Regions from separate parts of the Cytobacillus sp. FSL K6-0129 genome, predicted to be linked through region 3. Evidence: a T-box and tRNA genes for the amino acid it is inferred to sense, from the RefSeq annotation. Region 3 holds a T-box; the other regions hold tRNA genes.
What was found. The T-box of region 3 lies ahead of thrS (threonine--tRNA ligase). A T-box ahead of a tRNA ligase gene usually reads a tRNA of that ligase, here a tRNA-Thr.
Positions count from the first base shown of each region.

Region 1: it encodes a tRNA-Thr, which carries the amino acid that the T-box ahead of thrS (threonine--tRNA ligase) is inferred to sense. The anticodon was not compared.
Region 2: it encodes a tRNA-Thr, which carries the amino acid that the T-box ahead of thrS (threonine--tRNA ligase) is inferred to sense. The anticodon was not compared.
Region 4: it encodes a tRNA-Thr, which carries the amino acid that the T-box ahead of thrS (threonine--tRNA ligase) is inferred to sense. The anticodon was not compared.

Region 1 is NZ_JBBOXM010000001.1:2,243,495-2,246,662, reverse strand. It holds rRNA gene MHI57_RS11305 (23S ribosomal RNA) at 1-1,035, shown strand, start outside; rRNA gene rrf (5S ribosomal RNA) at 1,306-1,422, shown strand; tRNA gene MHI57_RS11295 (tRNA-Glu) at 1,453-1,527, shown strand; tRNA gene MHI57_RS11290 (tRNA-Val) at 1,532-1,607, shown strand; tRNA gene MHI57_RS11285 (tRNA-Thr) at 1,623-1,698, shown strand; tRNA gene MHI57_RS11280 (tRNA-Lys) at 1,713-1,788, shown strand; tRNA gene MHI57_RS11275 (tRNA-Leu) at 1,798-1,879, shown strand; tRNA gene MHI57_RS11270 (tRNA-Gly) at 1,903-1,977, shown strand; tRNA gene MHI57_RS11265 (tRNA-Arg) at 1,981-2,054, shown strand; tRNA gene MHI57_RS11260 (tRNA-Pro) at 2,063-2,139, shown strand; tRNA gene MHI57_RS11255 (tRNA-Ala) at 2,163-2,238, shown strand; tRNA gene MHI57_RS11250 (tRNA-Met) at 2,264-2,337, shown strand; tRNA gene MHI57_RS11245 (tRNA-Ser) at 2,354-2,446, shown strand; tRNA gene MHI57_RS11240 (tRNA-Met) at 2,461-2,534, shown strand; tRNA gene MHI57_RS11235 (tRNA-Asp) at 2,538-2,614, shown strand; tRNA gene MHI57_RS11230 (tRNA-Phe) at 2,634-2,709, shown strand; tRNA gene MHI57_RS11225 (tRNA-Tyr) at 2,723-2,806, shown strand; tRNA gene MHI57_RS11220 (tRNA-Trp) at 2,810-2,883, shown strand; tRNA gene MHI57_RS11215 (tRNA-His) at 2,890-2,965, shown strand; tRNA gene MHI57_RS11210 (tRNA-Gln) at 2,982-3,053, shown strand; tRNA gene MHI57_RS11205 (tRNA-Cys) at 3,058-3,128, shown strand; tRNA gene MHI57_RS11200 (tRNA-Leu) at 3,133-3,168, shown strand, end outside.
Region 2 is NZ_JBBOXM010000001.1:4,472,678-4,475,845, forward strand. It holds rRNA gene MHI57_RS22725 (23S ribosomal RNA) at 1-674, shown strand, start outside; rRNA gene rrf (5S ribosomal RNA) at 904-1,021, shown strand; tRNA gene MHI57_RS22735 (tRNA-Asn) at 1,041-1,115, shown strand; tRNA gene MHI57_RS22740 (tRNA-Ser) at 1,118-1,211, shown strand; tRNA gene MHI57_RS22745 (tRNA-Glu) at 1,227-1,301, shown strand; tRNA gene MHI57_RS22750 (tRNA-Val) at 1,306-1,381, shown strand; tRNA gene MHI57_RS22755 (tRNA-Met) at 1,392-1,465, shown strand; tRNA gene MHI57_RS22760 (tRNA-Asp) at 1,469-1,545, shown strand; tRNA gene MHI57_RS22765 (tRNA-Phe) at 1,600-1,675, shown strand; tRNA gene MHI57_RS22770 (tRNA-Thr) at 1,679-1,751, shown strand; tRNA gene MHI57_RS22775 (tRNA-Tyr) at 1,763-1,846, shown strand; tRNA gene MHI57_RS22780 (tRNA-Trp) at 1,850-1,923, shown strand; tRNA gene MHI57_RS22785 (tRNA-His) at 1,930-2,005, shown strand; tRNA gene MHI57_RS22790 (tRNA-Gln) at 2,052-2,126, shown strand; tRNA gene MHI57_RS22795 (tRNA-Gly) at 2,132-2,206, shown strand; tRNA gene MHI57_RS22800 (tRNA-Cys) at 2,226-2,299, shown strand; tRNA gene MHI57_RS22805 (tRNA-Leu) at 2,331-2,419, shown strand; tRNA gene MHI57_RS22810 (tRNA-Leu) at 2,441-2,522, shown strand; gene MHI57_RS22815 (hypothetical protein) at 2,710-3,000, opposite strand.
Region 3 is NZ_JBBOXM010000001.1:1,764,861-1,768,028, reverse strand. It holds gene ytxC (putative sporulation protein YtxC) at 59-931, shown strand; T-box leader at 979-1,211, shown strand; gene thrS (threonine--tRNA ligase) at 1,258-3,168, shown strand, end outside.
Region 4 is NZ_JBBOXM010000001.1:2,036,444-2,039,611, reverse strand. It holds rRNA gene MHI57_RS10115 (23S ribosomal RNA) at 1-909, shown strand, start outside; rRNA gene rrf (5S ribosomal RNA) at 1,221-1,338, shown strand; tRNA gene MHI57_RS10105 (tRNA-Val) at 1,348-1,423, shown strand; tRNA gene MHI57_RS10100 (tRNA-Thr) at 1,440-1,515, shown strand; tRNA gene MHI57_RS10095 (tRNA-Lys) at 1,530-1,605, shown strand; tRNA gene MHI57_RS10090 (tRNA-Leu) at 1,623-1,707, shown strand; tRNA gene MHI57_RS10085 (tRNA-Gly) at 1,727-1,801, shown strand; tRNA gene MHI57_RS10080 (tRNA-Leu) at 1,808-1,896, shown strand; tRNA gene MHI57_RS10075 (tRNA-Arg) at 1,913-1,986, shown strand; tRNA gene MHI57_RS10070 (tRNA-Pro) at 1,995-2,071, shown strand; tRNA gene MHI57_RS10065 (tRNA-Ala) at 2,095-2,170, shown strand; tRNA gene MHI57_RS10060 (tRNA-Met) at 2,196-2,272, shown strand; tRNA gene MHI57_RS10055 (tRNA-Ile) at 2,286-2,362, shown strand; tRNA gene MHI57_RS10050 (tRNA-Ser) at 2,369-2,461, shown strand; tRNA gene MHI57_RS10045 (tRNA-Met) at 2,475-2,548, shown strand; tRNA gene MHI57_RS10040 (tRNA-Asp) at 2,552-2,628, shown strand; tRNA gene MHI57_RS10035 (tRNA-Phe) at 2,648-2,720, shown strand; tRNA gene MHI57_RS10030 (tRNA-His) at 2,730-2,805, shown strand; tRNA gene MHI57_RS10025 (tRNA-Gly) at 2,808-2,878, shown strand; tRNA gene MHI57_RS10020 (tRNA-Ile) at 2,886-2,962, shown strand; tRNA gene MHI57_RS10015 (tRNA-Asn) at 2,973-3,047, shown strand; tRNA gene MHI57_RS10010 (tRNA-Ser) at 3,051-3,141, shown strand; tRNA gene MHI57_RS10005 (tRNA-Glu) at 3,145-3,168, shown strand, end outside.

The DNA of each region.
Region 1 (3,168 bases), 480 kb from region 3:
TAGCTCACGCGAAGCTTTGAATCGAAGCCCCAGTAAACGGCGGCCGTAACTATAACGGTCCTAAGGTAGCGAAATTCCTTGTCGGGTAAGTTCCGACCCGCACGAAAGGCGTAACGATCTGGGCACTGTCTCAACGAGAGACTCGGTGAAATTATAGTACCTGTGAAGATGCAGGTTACCCGCGACAGGACGGAAAGACCCCGTGGAGCTTTACTGTAGCCTGATATTGAATTTTGGTACAGCTTGTACAGGATAGGTAGGAGCCTTAGAAGCCGGAGCGCTAGCTTCGGTGGAGGCGTCGGTGGGATACTACCCTGGCTGTATTGAAATTCTAACCCACATCCCTTATCGGGATGGGAGACAGTGTCAGGTGGGCAGTTTGACTGGGGCGGTCGCCTCCTAAAGAGTAACGGAGGCGCCCAAAGGTTCCCTCAGAATGGTTGGAAATCATTCGTAGAGTGTAAAGGCACAAGGGAGCTTGACTGCGAGACCTACAAGTCGAGCAGGGACGAAAGTCGGGCTTAGTGATCCGGTGGTTCCGCATGGAAGGGCCATCGCTCAACGGATAAAAGCTACCCCGGGGATAACAGGCTTATCTCCCCCAAGAGTCCACATCGACGGGGAGGTTTGGCACCTCGATGTCGGCTCATCGCATCCTGGGGCTGTAGTCGGTCCCAAGGGTTGGGCTGTTCGCCCATTAAAGCGGTACGCGAGCTGGGTTCAGAACGTCGTGAGACAGTTCGGTCCCTATCCGTCGTGGGCGCAGGAAATTTGAGAGGAGCTGTCCTTAGTACGAGAGGACCGGGATGGACGCACCGCTGGTGTACCAGTTGTCTTGCCAAAGGCATCGCTGGGTAGCTATGTGCGGAAGGGATAAGTGCTGAAAGCATCTAAGCATGAAGCCCCCCTCGAGATGAGATTTCCCATAGCGCAAGCTAGTAAGATCCCTGAAAGATGATCAGGTTGATAGGTTAGAGGTGGAAGTGTGGCGACACATGCAGCTGACTAATACTAATCGATCGAGGACTTAACCAAAAACGAAAAGCGAAAGCGCCTTGCACAGGTGCGACAAGCATAAGACAGATTTGACAGGAGGTTGTTCTTTAACCTCATGACAAATTTGACTTATGACCTCGAGCACCTAGGCGCTGTAGCTGGACAATACGAAATGCGGGCGGCTCCAAGCCGCCGCAGCTAGACAGCACTACGTAAGTAGTCGCATCAGCAACGCATAGGCGATTACTCATAAATATCTTCTTCAACATTACCTAGTTTTGAGGGAACGATTCCCTTACAATTTCATAGTCCGGTGGCGATAGCGAGAAGGTCACACCCGTTCCCATACCGAACACGGAAGTTAAGCTTCTCAGCGCCGATGGTAGTTAGGGGCTGTCCCCTTGTGAGAGTAGGACGCTGCCGGGCAAACTACCCCAATTTTTGGGGTTATTTTTTGGCCCCTTGGTCAAGCGGTTAAGACACCGCCCTTTCACGGCGGTAACACGGGTTCGAATCCCGTAGGGGTCACCATTTTGGAGGATTAGCTCAGCTGGGAGAGCATCTGCCTTACAAGCAGAGGGTCGGCGGTTCGATCCCGTCATCCTCCACCATTTTTGTGTTTATTTGCCGGCCTAGCTCAATTGGTAGAGCAACTGACTTGTAATCAGTAGGTTGGGGGTTCAAGTCCTCTGGCCGGCACCACTCGTCCTTTGTACGAGCCATTAGCTCAGTTGGTAGAGCATCTGACTTTTAATCAGAGGGTCGAAGGTTCGAGTCCTTCATGGCTCACCATTTATATTTGCGGGTGTGGCGGAATTGGCAGACGCACCAGACTTAGGATCTGGCGCCGCAAGGCGTGGGGGTTCGACTCCCTTCACCCGCATTAGTATTTTATAATGAATATTTGCGGAAGTAGTTCAGTGGTAGAACATCACCTTGCCAAGGTGAGGGTCGCGGGTTCGAATCCCGTCTTCCGCTCCATATGCGCCCGTAGCTCAATTGGATAGAGCGTTTGACTACGGATCAAAAGGTTAGGGGTTCGACTCCTCTCGGGCGCGTTTTGTATCGGGAAGTAGCTCAGCTTGGTAGAGCACTTGGTTTGGGACCAAGGGGTCGCAGGTTCGAATCCTGTCTTCCCGACCACTAGATATACATATATATTTTTAGGGGCCTTAGCTCAGCTGGGAGAGCGCCTGCTTTGCACGCAGGAGGTCAGCGGTTCGATCCCGCTAGGCTCCACCAATTAATTTTATACAAAATATTCTATGGCGGTGTAGCTCAGCTGGCTAGAGCGTACGGTTCATACCCGTGAGGTCGGGGGTTCGATCCCCTCCGCCGCTATTGCTTTTTTATTAATGGAGGAATACCCAAGTCTGGCTGAAGGGATCGGTCTTGAAAACCGACAGGGGTGTTAAAGCCCGCGGGGGTTCGAATCCCTCTTCCTCCGCCATTAATATTTATTATCGCGGGGTGGAGCAGTCCGGTAGCTCGTCGGGCTCATAACCCGAAGGTCGCAGGTTCAAATCCTGCCCCCGCAATCTGGTCCGGTAGTTCAGTTGGTTAGAATGCCTGCCTGTCACGCAGGAGGTCGCGGGTTCGAGTCCCGTCCGGACCGCCATTTACATATTTATTATTTTGGCTCAGTAGCTCAGTCGGTAGAGCAAAGGACTGAAAATCCTTGTGTCGGCGGTTCGATTCCGTCCTGAGCCACCATTTAGTCTTTTTTGGAGGGGTAGCGAAGTGGCTAAACGCGGCGGACTGTAAATCCGCTCCTTCGGGTTCGGCAGTTCGAATCTGCCCCCCTCCACCATCTAGGGGTATAGTTTAATGGTAAAACGAAGGTCTCCAAAACCTTTGATGTGGGTTCGATTCCTACTACCCCTGCCAATTATGGCGGTTGTGGCGAAGTGGTTAACGCATCGGATTGTGGTTCCGACATTCGTGGGTTCGATTCCCATCAGCCGCCCCATTTTTAAACATTTTATTGGGCTATAGCCAAGTGGTAAGGCAACGGATTTTGATTCCGTCATTCGTAGGTTCGAACCCTACTAGCCCAGTTATGGCAGCATAGCCAAGTGGTAAGGCAGAGGTCTGCAAAACCTTTATCCCCGGTTCAAATCCGGGTGTTGCCTTTATGCCGGTGTGGCGGAATTGGCAGACGCGCACGACTCA
Region 2 (3,168 bases), 2.7 Mb from region 3:
CAGTGTCAGGTGGGCAGTTTGACTGGGGCGGTCGCCTCCTAAAGAGTAACGGAGGCGCCCAAAGGTTCCCTCAGAATGGTTGGAAATCATTCGTAGAGTGTAAAGGCACAAGGGAGCTTGACTGCGAGACCTACAAGTCGAGCAGGGACGAAAGTCGGGCTTAGTGATCCGGTGGTTCCGCATGGAAGGGCCATCGCTCAACGGATAAAAGCTACCCCGGGGATAACAGGCTTATCTCCCCCAAGAGTCCACATCGACGGGGAGGTTTGGCACCTCGATGTCGGCTCATCGCATCCTGGGGCTGTAGTCGGTCCCAAGGGTTGGGCTGTTCGCCCATTAAAGCGGTACGCGAGCTGGGTTCAGAACGTCGTGAGACAGTTCGGTCCCTATCCGTCGTGGGCGCAGGAAATTTGAGAGGAGCTGTCCTTAGTACGAGAGGACCGGGATGGACGCACCGCTGGTGTACCAGTTGTCTTGCCAAAGGCATCGCTGGGTAGCTATGTGCGGAAGGGATAAGTGCTGAAAGCATCTAAGCATGAAGCCCCCCTCGAGATGAGATTTCCCATAGCGCAAGCTAGTAAGATCCCTGAAAGATGATCAGGTTGATAGGTTAGAGGTGGAAGTGTGGCGACACATGCAGCTGACTAATACTAATCGATCGAGGACTTAACCAAAAACGAAAAGCGAAAGCGCCTATCTAGGCGCTGTAGCTGGACAATACGAAATGCGGGCGGCTTCAAGCCGCCGCAGCTAGACAGCACTACGTAAGTAGTCGCGTCAGCACGCATTCAGGCGATTACTCAAAACAATCTTCTTCAACATTACCTAGTTTTCAGAGAATGATTTAAAATTTCTCTTGAAAATTTTATTAAAGACGTTATAATAATATATGTCTTTAAAAAGTCCGGTGGCGATAGCGAGAAGGTCACACCCGTTCCCATACCGAACACGGAAGTTAAGCTTCTAAAGCGCCGATGGTAGTTAGGGGCTGTCCCCTTGTGAGAGTAGGAAGTTGCCGGGCATACATACTATTAAATTATTCCGCAGTAGCTCAGTGGTAGAGCATTCGGCTGTTAACCGAACGGTCGTAGGTTCGAATCCTACCTGCGGAGCCAATGGAGAGCTGTCCGAGCTGGCCGAAGGAGCACGATTGGAAATCGTGTAGGCGGTTTATAGCCGTCTCAAGGGTTCAAATCCCTTGCTCTCCGCCATTAAACATATAAATTGGCCCCTTGGTCAAGCGGTTAAGACACCGCCCTTTCACGGCGGTAACACGGGTTCGAATCCCGTAGGGGTCACCATTTTGGAGGATTAGCTCAGCTGGGAGAGCATCTGCCTTACAAGCAGAGGGTCGGCGGTTCGATCCCGTCATCCTCCACCATTCATATTATCGCGGGGTGGAGCAGTCCGGTAGCTCGTCGGGCTCATAACCCGAAGGTCGCAGGTTCAAATCCTGCCCCCGCAATTTGGTCCGGTAGTTCAGTTGGTTAGAATGCCTGCCTGTCACGCAGGAGGTCGCGGGTTCGAGTCCCGTCCGGACCGCCACTACATAAATTCACACAAATTAATTTAAAACATATTGTAAAACGTATAAGTTTTGGCTCAGTAGCTCAGTCGGTAGAGCAAAGGACTGAAAATCCTTGTGTCGGCGGTTCGATTCCGTCCTGAGCCACCATTTGCCGGCCTAGCTCAATTGGTAGAGCAACTGACTTGTAATCAGTAGGTTGGGGGTTCAAGTCCTCTGGCCGGCATTGTTTTTTATGGAGGGGTAGCGAAGTGGCTAAACGCGGCGGACTGTAAATCCGCTCCTTCGGGTTCGGCAGTTCGAATCTGCCCCCCTCCACCATCTAGGGGTATAGTTTAATGGTAAAACGAAGGTCTCCAAAACCTTTGATGTGGGTTCGATTCCTACTACCCCTGCCAATTATGGCGGTTGTGGCGAAGTGGTTAACGCATCGGATTGTGGTTCCGACATTCGTGGGTTCGATTCCCATCAGCCGCCCCATTATTTTAAATTCACATTTTTTGCTTTCATGCATAGAATATACAAATGGGCTATAGCCAAGTGGTAAGGCAACGGATTTTGATTCCGTCATTCGCAGGTTCGAACCCTGCTAGCCCAGCCAGATCTGCGGAAGTAGTTCAGTGGTAGAACATCACCTTGCCAAGGTGAGGGTCGCGGGTTCGAATCCCGTCTTCCGCTCCAAGTAGTTATTTATATTGATGGCGGCATAGCCAAGTGGTAAGGCAGAGGTCTGCAAAACCTTCACCACCGGTTCAAATCCGGTTGCCGCCTCCAATACATATTCACTCATTTTTATACACCTCATGCCGGGGTGGCGGAACTGGCAGACGCACAGGACTTAAAATCCTGCGGTAGGTGACTACCGTACCGGTTCGATTCCGGTCCTCGGCACCATAATTAAATAAAAGAATATTTGCCGGTGTGGCGGAATTGGCAGACGCGCACGACTCAAAATCGTGTTCCGTAAGGAGTGTCGGTTCGACCCCGACCACCGGTATTCTGACGTTCAAATACGTCCATTTTAAAAAACGTTAAAAGCTCACAAATGTTGATTTATCAAGGTTTGTGAGCTTTTCTCTTTTTTGAGAACACGATAGAAAACGATAAGAATTGATTTCTTTTTACACAAATTTTACACATAGAAATCCCTTGATGACATTGATTTATTTAGATGTAAGTTGCATCTATGTTTTACACAAAATGGTCCCTAAGCGCATCAATGAGTAACTAATTATTAATTTTTCTCTTTTTTTAAGAATTCTTTCTTGGAATGCTATGTAGCGTTCTATGGTAAGGAGGTAATGTGCTTCAGACTTTGAAAATTCTTTTTCAATAGTTTCTCTCATAATGTTAGTAATTTGACTCTCACCCTTATAGATGCCTTTATTGATTAATCCATTTAAACGGCCTTCATAGTCACGAGCAGACTTTTCACCAATCTGATACTCCTTCATAAGAAAATCTTTAAATTTCATCGTAGAATTCCCCCGTTATCATTTTTAAAACAAATAGGACAGGTAAGTACCTTTGCATTTATGACAATTTGGCTTCCAATCTTAATGGTTGGGTTCGAATAAGTTAGCTCTGTTTCACACCTAAAGCACCTATTGTTTACAACTTGATAATTCCGAGTATATTTTCAT
Region 3 (3,168 bases):
CTATTTTGGCCAAGTCTCCCATATATATGAATCAGATAGATGTTAAGGGGGGATTTGGTTGATAGAGATCATTTTCCGGAATAAGCATGAAGCCGAGGAGCTGTTTCAGCACGCAATCCGGATTCAGAACTATACGGAAGGCGAAACGACAATTCTTCATAATGAAGGTCAATATATAGTAAGAATGTATCCTGAACAATGCAGTGGACGATCTATTGAAGAAGTAAAACGAACATTTTCTGCTTTTTTAATGGAGAGTAAATGCGATAGTTGGTTTAGAAAGATAATGGCCGAAAAGTTTTATTATCAAGATTCAGAAGAACAACAACAAATTCTTGAAATCATTCATTCCATATTGGAAGGGCAAAGAGAAGATTTATCTACTTTTTTACATAGAGTGGATATACACGAGCAATTACGATCGGCTATAGATCGCCTAGTGCATGATGATATCTCTTTTTCCTATGATGCTTTTATAAAGTTTCGTCTTAAACCGCTTTTAGACGATATGACAAAGTATGTTGAGTTGTCTATTGATGAATATAAAATGGAACAGGAATATCAAATGTTTATTCAAACCTTAAGAGACTTTATTAAGGATAGAGAAAGTAAGTTACCCACGATTCATTTATATTTAGGTGAAGAAGTTCGCTTTTTTAATCAGCATTTCGAAGAGCTTTCTCGAATGGACCTAACGGCGATGATAGATAGAAGATTATTAATTAATCACCCTGTCTATGTAGATTCAGTTACAATCGCACCATTACTCTCAATCGCTCCTCAGGAAATATGTTTATATAGTGAAAGTGAGGAACAACCTTTAGTTCGTACAATTAAAAATATTTTTGAAGAGAGATTGGAAATCCTTCATATAAGTGAATTTAATATGCGTAAACAGCATGCATGTAAAAATATAAGTGAACCCTCTTGATTTTCCGTAAATTAAAAACTATAATACTTACATATTGAAATTATCAATGAACAGTAATGATAAGGATATGGGTATTCTTTTACGGTTTATAGAGAGGGAAGACAAGGCTGCAATCTTCCTAACACGAATGGAATGCTTACCACCTTTGAACTCCAATACATAAAGATGTCTAAGGCGTCGATTAAGTATTGGCGGCAACAAGACCGTTAACTTGCTACGAGTCACTTTTTTAAAGTGAGAAGTAGGGTGGAACCACGTGTATATGATACTCGTCCCTTTTATTAGGGGCGAGTTTTTTATTTTTCAAAAACAAGGAGGAAGTTATGATGTCAGAAATGGTTAAAGTTTCGTTTCCAGATGGAGCAGTAAAGGAGTTCTCCAAAGGAACAACAACGGAAGAAATCGCATCATCAATCAGCCCTGGCTTAAAAAAGAAAGCCATAGCAGGTAAAGTGAATAATGAATTATTCGACCTTCGTCGTCCAATTGAAGAGGATGCGGCTGTGGAGATCATTACCCAAGGCAGTGATGAGGCGCTTGAAATTATGCGTCACAGTTCCGCTCATTTAATGGCGCAAGCGATTAAACGTTTATATAAAAACGTTAAATTAGGTGTAGGTCCTGTTATTGAGAGTGGCTTCTACTACGATATCGATATGGAGGAGTCATTAACACCTGAAGATCTACCGAAAATCGAGAAAGAAATGAAGAAAATCATCAATGAAAATATTGAGATTGTTCGTAAAGAAGTGAGTAGAGACGAAGCTTTAAAAATCTATGAGGAGATTGGCGACGAATATAAGGTTGAACTGATTGGCGCCATTCCAGAAGGTGAAACAGTTACCCTTTATGAACAAGGCGAATTCTTTGATCTTTGTCGAGGGGTTCATGTTCCTTCTACAGGGAAAATTAAAGAATTTAAGCTTTTAAGTATTGCTGGCGCATATTGGCGTGGAGATAGCGACAATAAGATGCTACAACGGATATATGGTACTGCATTCTTTACAAAAGATGACTTAAACGAACACTTGCGTTTGCTTGAAGAAGCAAAAGAGCGTGATCACCGTAAAATTGGTAAGGAATTAAGCCTCTTTACGAACTCCCAAAAGGTTGGACAAGGGTTACCGCTATGGTTACCAAAAGGCGCAACAATTCGCCGTAATATTGAACGTTATATCGTGGATAAAGAAGTGCGTTTAGGCTATGACCATGTATATACACCAATTATGGCAAATGTGGAACTTTACAAAACTTCAGGACACTGGGATCACTACCAAGAAGATATGTTCCCTGTAATGAAAATGGATAATGAGGAGCTTGTTCTTCGTCCAATGAACTGTCCTCATCATATGATGATTTATAAACAAGGAATCCATAGCTATAGAGAATTACCAATCCGTATCGCTGAATTAGGTACAATGCATCGCTATGAGATGTCTGGAGCATTATCAGGATTGCAACGTGTACGTGGTATGACATTAAATGATGCCCATCTATTCGTTCGTCCAGACCAAATTAAAGAAGAATTTATACGCGTTGTTAATTTAATTCTCGAAGTATACAAAGACTTTGACATTAATGATTATTCGTTCCGCCTATCTTATCGCGATCCTGAGGATACTGAAAAGTATTTTGATGATAATCAAATGTGGGAAAAGGCACAATCGATGTTAAAAGAAGCAATGGATGAGATTGGCTTGCCATACTATGAAGCCGAAGGGGAGGCCGCATTCTACGGTCCTAAGCTTGATGTACAAGTAAAAACAGCTCTAGGTAAAGAAGAAACGTTATCAACTGTTCAGTTAGACTTCTTGCTTCCTGAACGTTTTGACTTATCTTATGTTGGGGAAGATGGCAAGCCGCATCGCCCTGTTGTTATTCACCGTGGTGTTGTTTCAACGATGGAACGTTTTGTTGCTTTCCTTATCGAAGAATACAAAGGTGCATTCCCAACATGGCTAGCTCCTGTTCAAGTCCAGGTTATTCCAGTTTCAAATGATATCCATTTTGATTATGCGAAAAAAGTAAAAGAAGATTTACAGCTTGCAGGAATTCGCGTTGAAATCGATGATCGTAATGAAAAAATGGGTTATAAAATTCGTGAAGCACAAATGCAGAAAATCCCATATATGCTCGTTGTCGGCGATAATGAAGTAAGTGAACAGGCGGTTAATGTACGTAAATATGGGGAACAAAAGTCAGAAACCATCTCCTTTAATGAATTTAAACAATTGATT
Region 4 (3,168 bases), 270 kb from region 3:
TGTCTCAACGAGAGACTCGGTGAAATTATAGTACCTGTGAAGATGCAGGTTACCCGCGACAGGACGGAAAGACCCCGTGGAGCTTTACTGTAGCCTGATATTGAATTTTGGTACAGCTTGTACAGGATAGGTAGGAGCCTTAGAAGCCGGAGCGCTAGCTTCGGTGGAGGCGTCGGTGGGATACTACCCTGGCTGTATTGAAATTCTAACCCACATCCCTTATCGGGATGGGAGACAGTGTCAGGTGGGCAGTTTGACTGGGGCGGTCGCCTCCTAAAGAGTAACGGAGGCGCCCAAAGGTTCCCTCAGAATGGTTGGAAATCATTCGTAGAGTGTAAAGGCACAAGGGAGCTTGACTGCGAGACCTACAAGTCGAGCAGGGACGAAAGTCGGGCTTAGTGATCCGGTGGTTCCGCATGGAAGGGCCATCGCTCAACGGATAAAAGCTACCCCGGGGATAACAGGCTTATCTCCCCCAAGAGTCCACATCGACGGGGAGGTTTGGCACCTCGATGTCGGCTCATCGCATCCTGGGGCTGTAGTCGGTCCCAAGGGTTGGGCTGTTCGCCCATTAAAGCGGTACGCGAGCTGGGTTCAGAACGTCGTGAGACAGTTCGGTCCCTATCCGTCGTGGGCGCAGGAAATTTGAGAGGAGCTGTCCTTAGTACGAGAGGACCGGGATGGACGCACCGCTGGTGTACCAGTTGTCTTGCCAAAGGCATCGCTGGGTAGCTATGTGCGGAAGGGATAAGTGCTGAAAGCATCTAAGCATGAAGCCCCCCTCGAGATGAGATTTCCCATAGCGCAAGCTAGTAAGATCCCTGAAAGATGATCAGGTTGATAGGTTAGAGGTGGAAGTGTGGCGACACATGCAGCTGACTAATACTAATCGATCGAGGACTTAACCAAAAACGAAAAGCGAAAGCGCCTTGCACAGGTGCGACAAGCATAAGACAGATTTGACAGGAGGTTGTTCTTTAACCTCATGACAAATTTGACTTATGACCTCGAGCACCTAGGCGCTGTAGCTGGACAATACGAAATGCGGGCGGCTCCAAGCCGCCGCAGCTAGACAGCACTACGTAAGTAGTCGCATCAGCAACGCATAGGCGATTACTCATAAATATCTTCTTCAACATTACCTAGTTTTCAGAGAATGATTTAAAATTTCTCTTGAAAATTTTATTAAAGACGTTATAATAATATATGTCTTTAAAAAGTCCGGTGGCGATAGCGAGAAGGTCACACCCGTTCCCATACCGAACACGGAAGTTAAGCTTCTAAAGCGCCGATGGTAGTTAGGGGCTGTCCCCTTGTGAGAGTAGGACGTTGCCGGGCATACATATTGGAGGATTAGCTCAGCTGGGAGAGCATCTGCCTTACAAGCAGAGGGTCGGCGGTTCGATCCCGTCATCCTCCACCATTTTTTGTGTGTATTTGCCGGCCTAGCTCAATTGGTAGAGCAACTGACTTGTAATCAGTAGGTTGGGGGTTCAAGTCCTCTGGCCGGCACCACTCGTGCTTTGTACGAGCCATTAGCTCAGTTGGTAGAGCATCTGACTTTTAATCAGAGGGTCGAAGGTTCGAGTCCTTCATGGCTCACCATTTGATCATTTTAATATGCGGGTGTGGCGGAATTGGCAGACGCACCAGACTTAGGATCTGGCGCCGCAAGGCGTGGGGGTTCGACTCCCTTCACCCGCACCATTTTTCATTTTAAATATTTGCGGAAGTAGTTCAGTGGTAGAACATCACCTTGCCAAGGTGAGGGTCGCGGGTTCGAATCCCGTCTTCCGCTCCAATATGTGCCGGGGTGGCGGAACTGGCAGACGCACAGGACTTAAAATCCTGCGGTAGGTGACTACCGTACCGGTTCGATTCCGGTCCTCGGCACCATTCTTTTTAAAATTAAGCGCCCGTAGCTCAATTGGATAGAGCGTTTGACTACGGATCAAAAGGTTAGGGGTTCGACTCCTCTCGGGCGCGTTTTGTATCGGGAAGTAGCTCAGCTTGGTAGAGCACTTGGTTTGGGACCAAGGGGTCGCAGGTTCGAATCCTGTCTTCCCGACCACTAGATATACATATATATTTTTAGGGGCCTTAGCTCAGCTGGGAGAGCGCCTGCTTTGCACGCAGGAGGTCAGCGGTTCGATCCCGCTAGGCTCCACCAATTAATTTTATACAAAATATTCTATGGCGGTGTAGCTCAGCTGGCTAGAGCGTACGGTTCATACCCGTGAGGTCGGGGGTTCGATCCCCTCCGCCGCTACCATAGATAGAATGATGGACCTTTAGCTCAGCTGGTTAGAGCAGACGGCTCATAACCGTCCGGTCGTAGGTTCGAGTCCTACAAGGTCCACCATTATTCGGAGGAATACCCAAGTCTGGCTGAAGGGATCGGTCTTGAAAACCGACAGGGGTGTTAAAGCCCGCGGGGGTTCGAATCCCTCTTCCTCCGCCATTCATATTATTATCGCGGGGTGGAGCAGTCCGGTAGCTCGTCGGGCTCATAACCCGAAGGTCGCAGGTTCAAATCCTGCCCCCGCAATCTGGTCCGGTAGTTCAGTTGGTTAGAATGCCTGCCTGTCACGCAGGAGGTCGCGGGTTCGAGTCCCGTCCGGACCGCCATTTACATATTTATTATTTTGGCTCAGTAGCTCAGTCGGTAGAGCAAAGGACTGAAAATCCTTGTGTCGGCGGTTCGATTCCGTCCTGAGCCATCTTTTATGGCGGTTGTGGCGAAGTGGTTAACGCATCGGATTGTGGTTCCGACATTCGTGGGTTCGATTCCCATCAGCCGCCCCATTGCGGGTGTAGTTTAGTGGTAAAACCTCAGCCTTCCAAGCTGATGATGAGGGTTCGATTCCCTTCACCCGCTTAAATAGGGGCCTATAGCTCAGCTGGTTAGAGCGCACGCCTGATAAGCGTGAGGTCGATGGTTCGAGTCCATTTAGGCCCACCATTTATATTATTCCGCAGTAGCTCAGTGGTAGAGCATTCGGCTGTTAACCGAACGGTCGTAGGTTCGAATCCTACCTGCGGAGCCATATGGAGAAGTACTCAAGTGGCTGAAGAGGCGCCCCTGCTAAGGGTGTAGGTCGGGCAACCGGCGCGAGGGTTCAAATCCCTCCTTCTCCGCCAGTTGGCCCCTTGGTCAAGCGGTTAAGA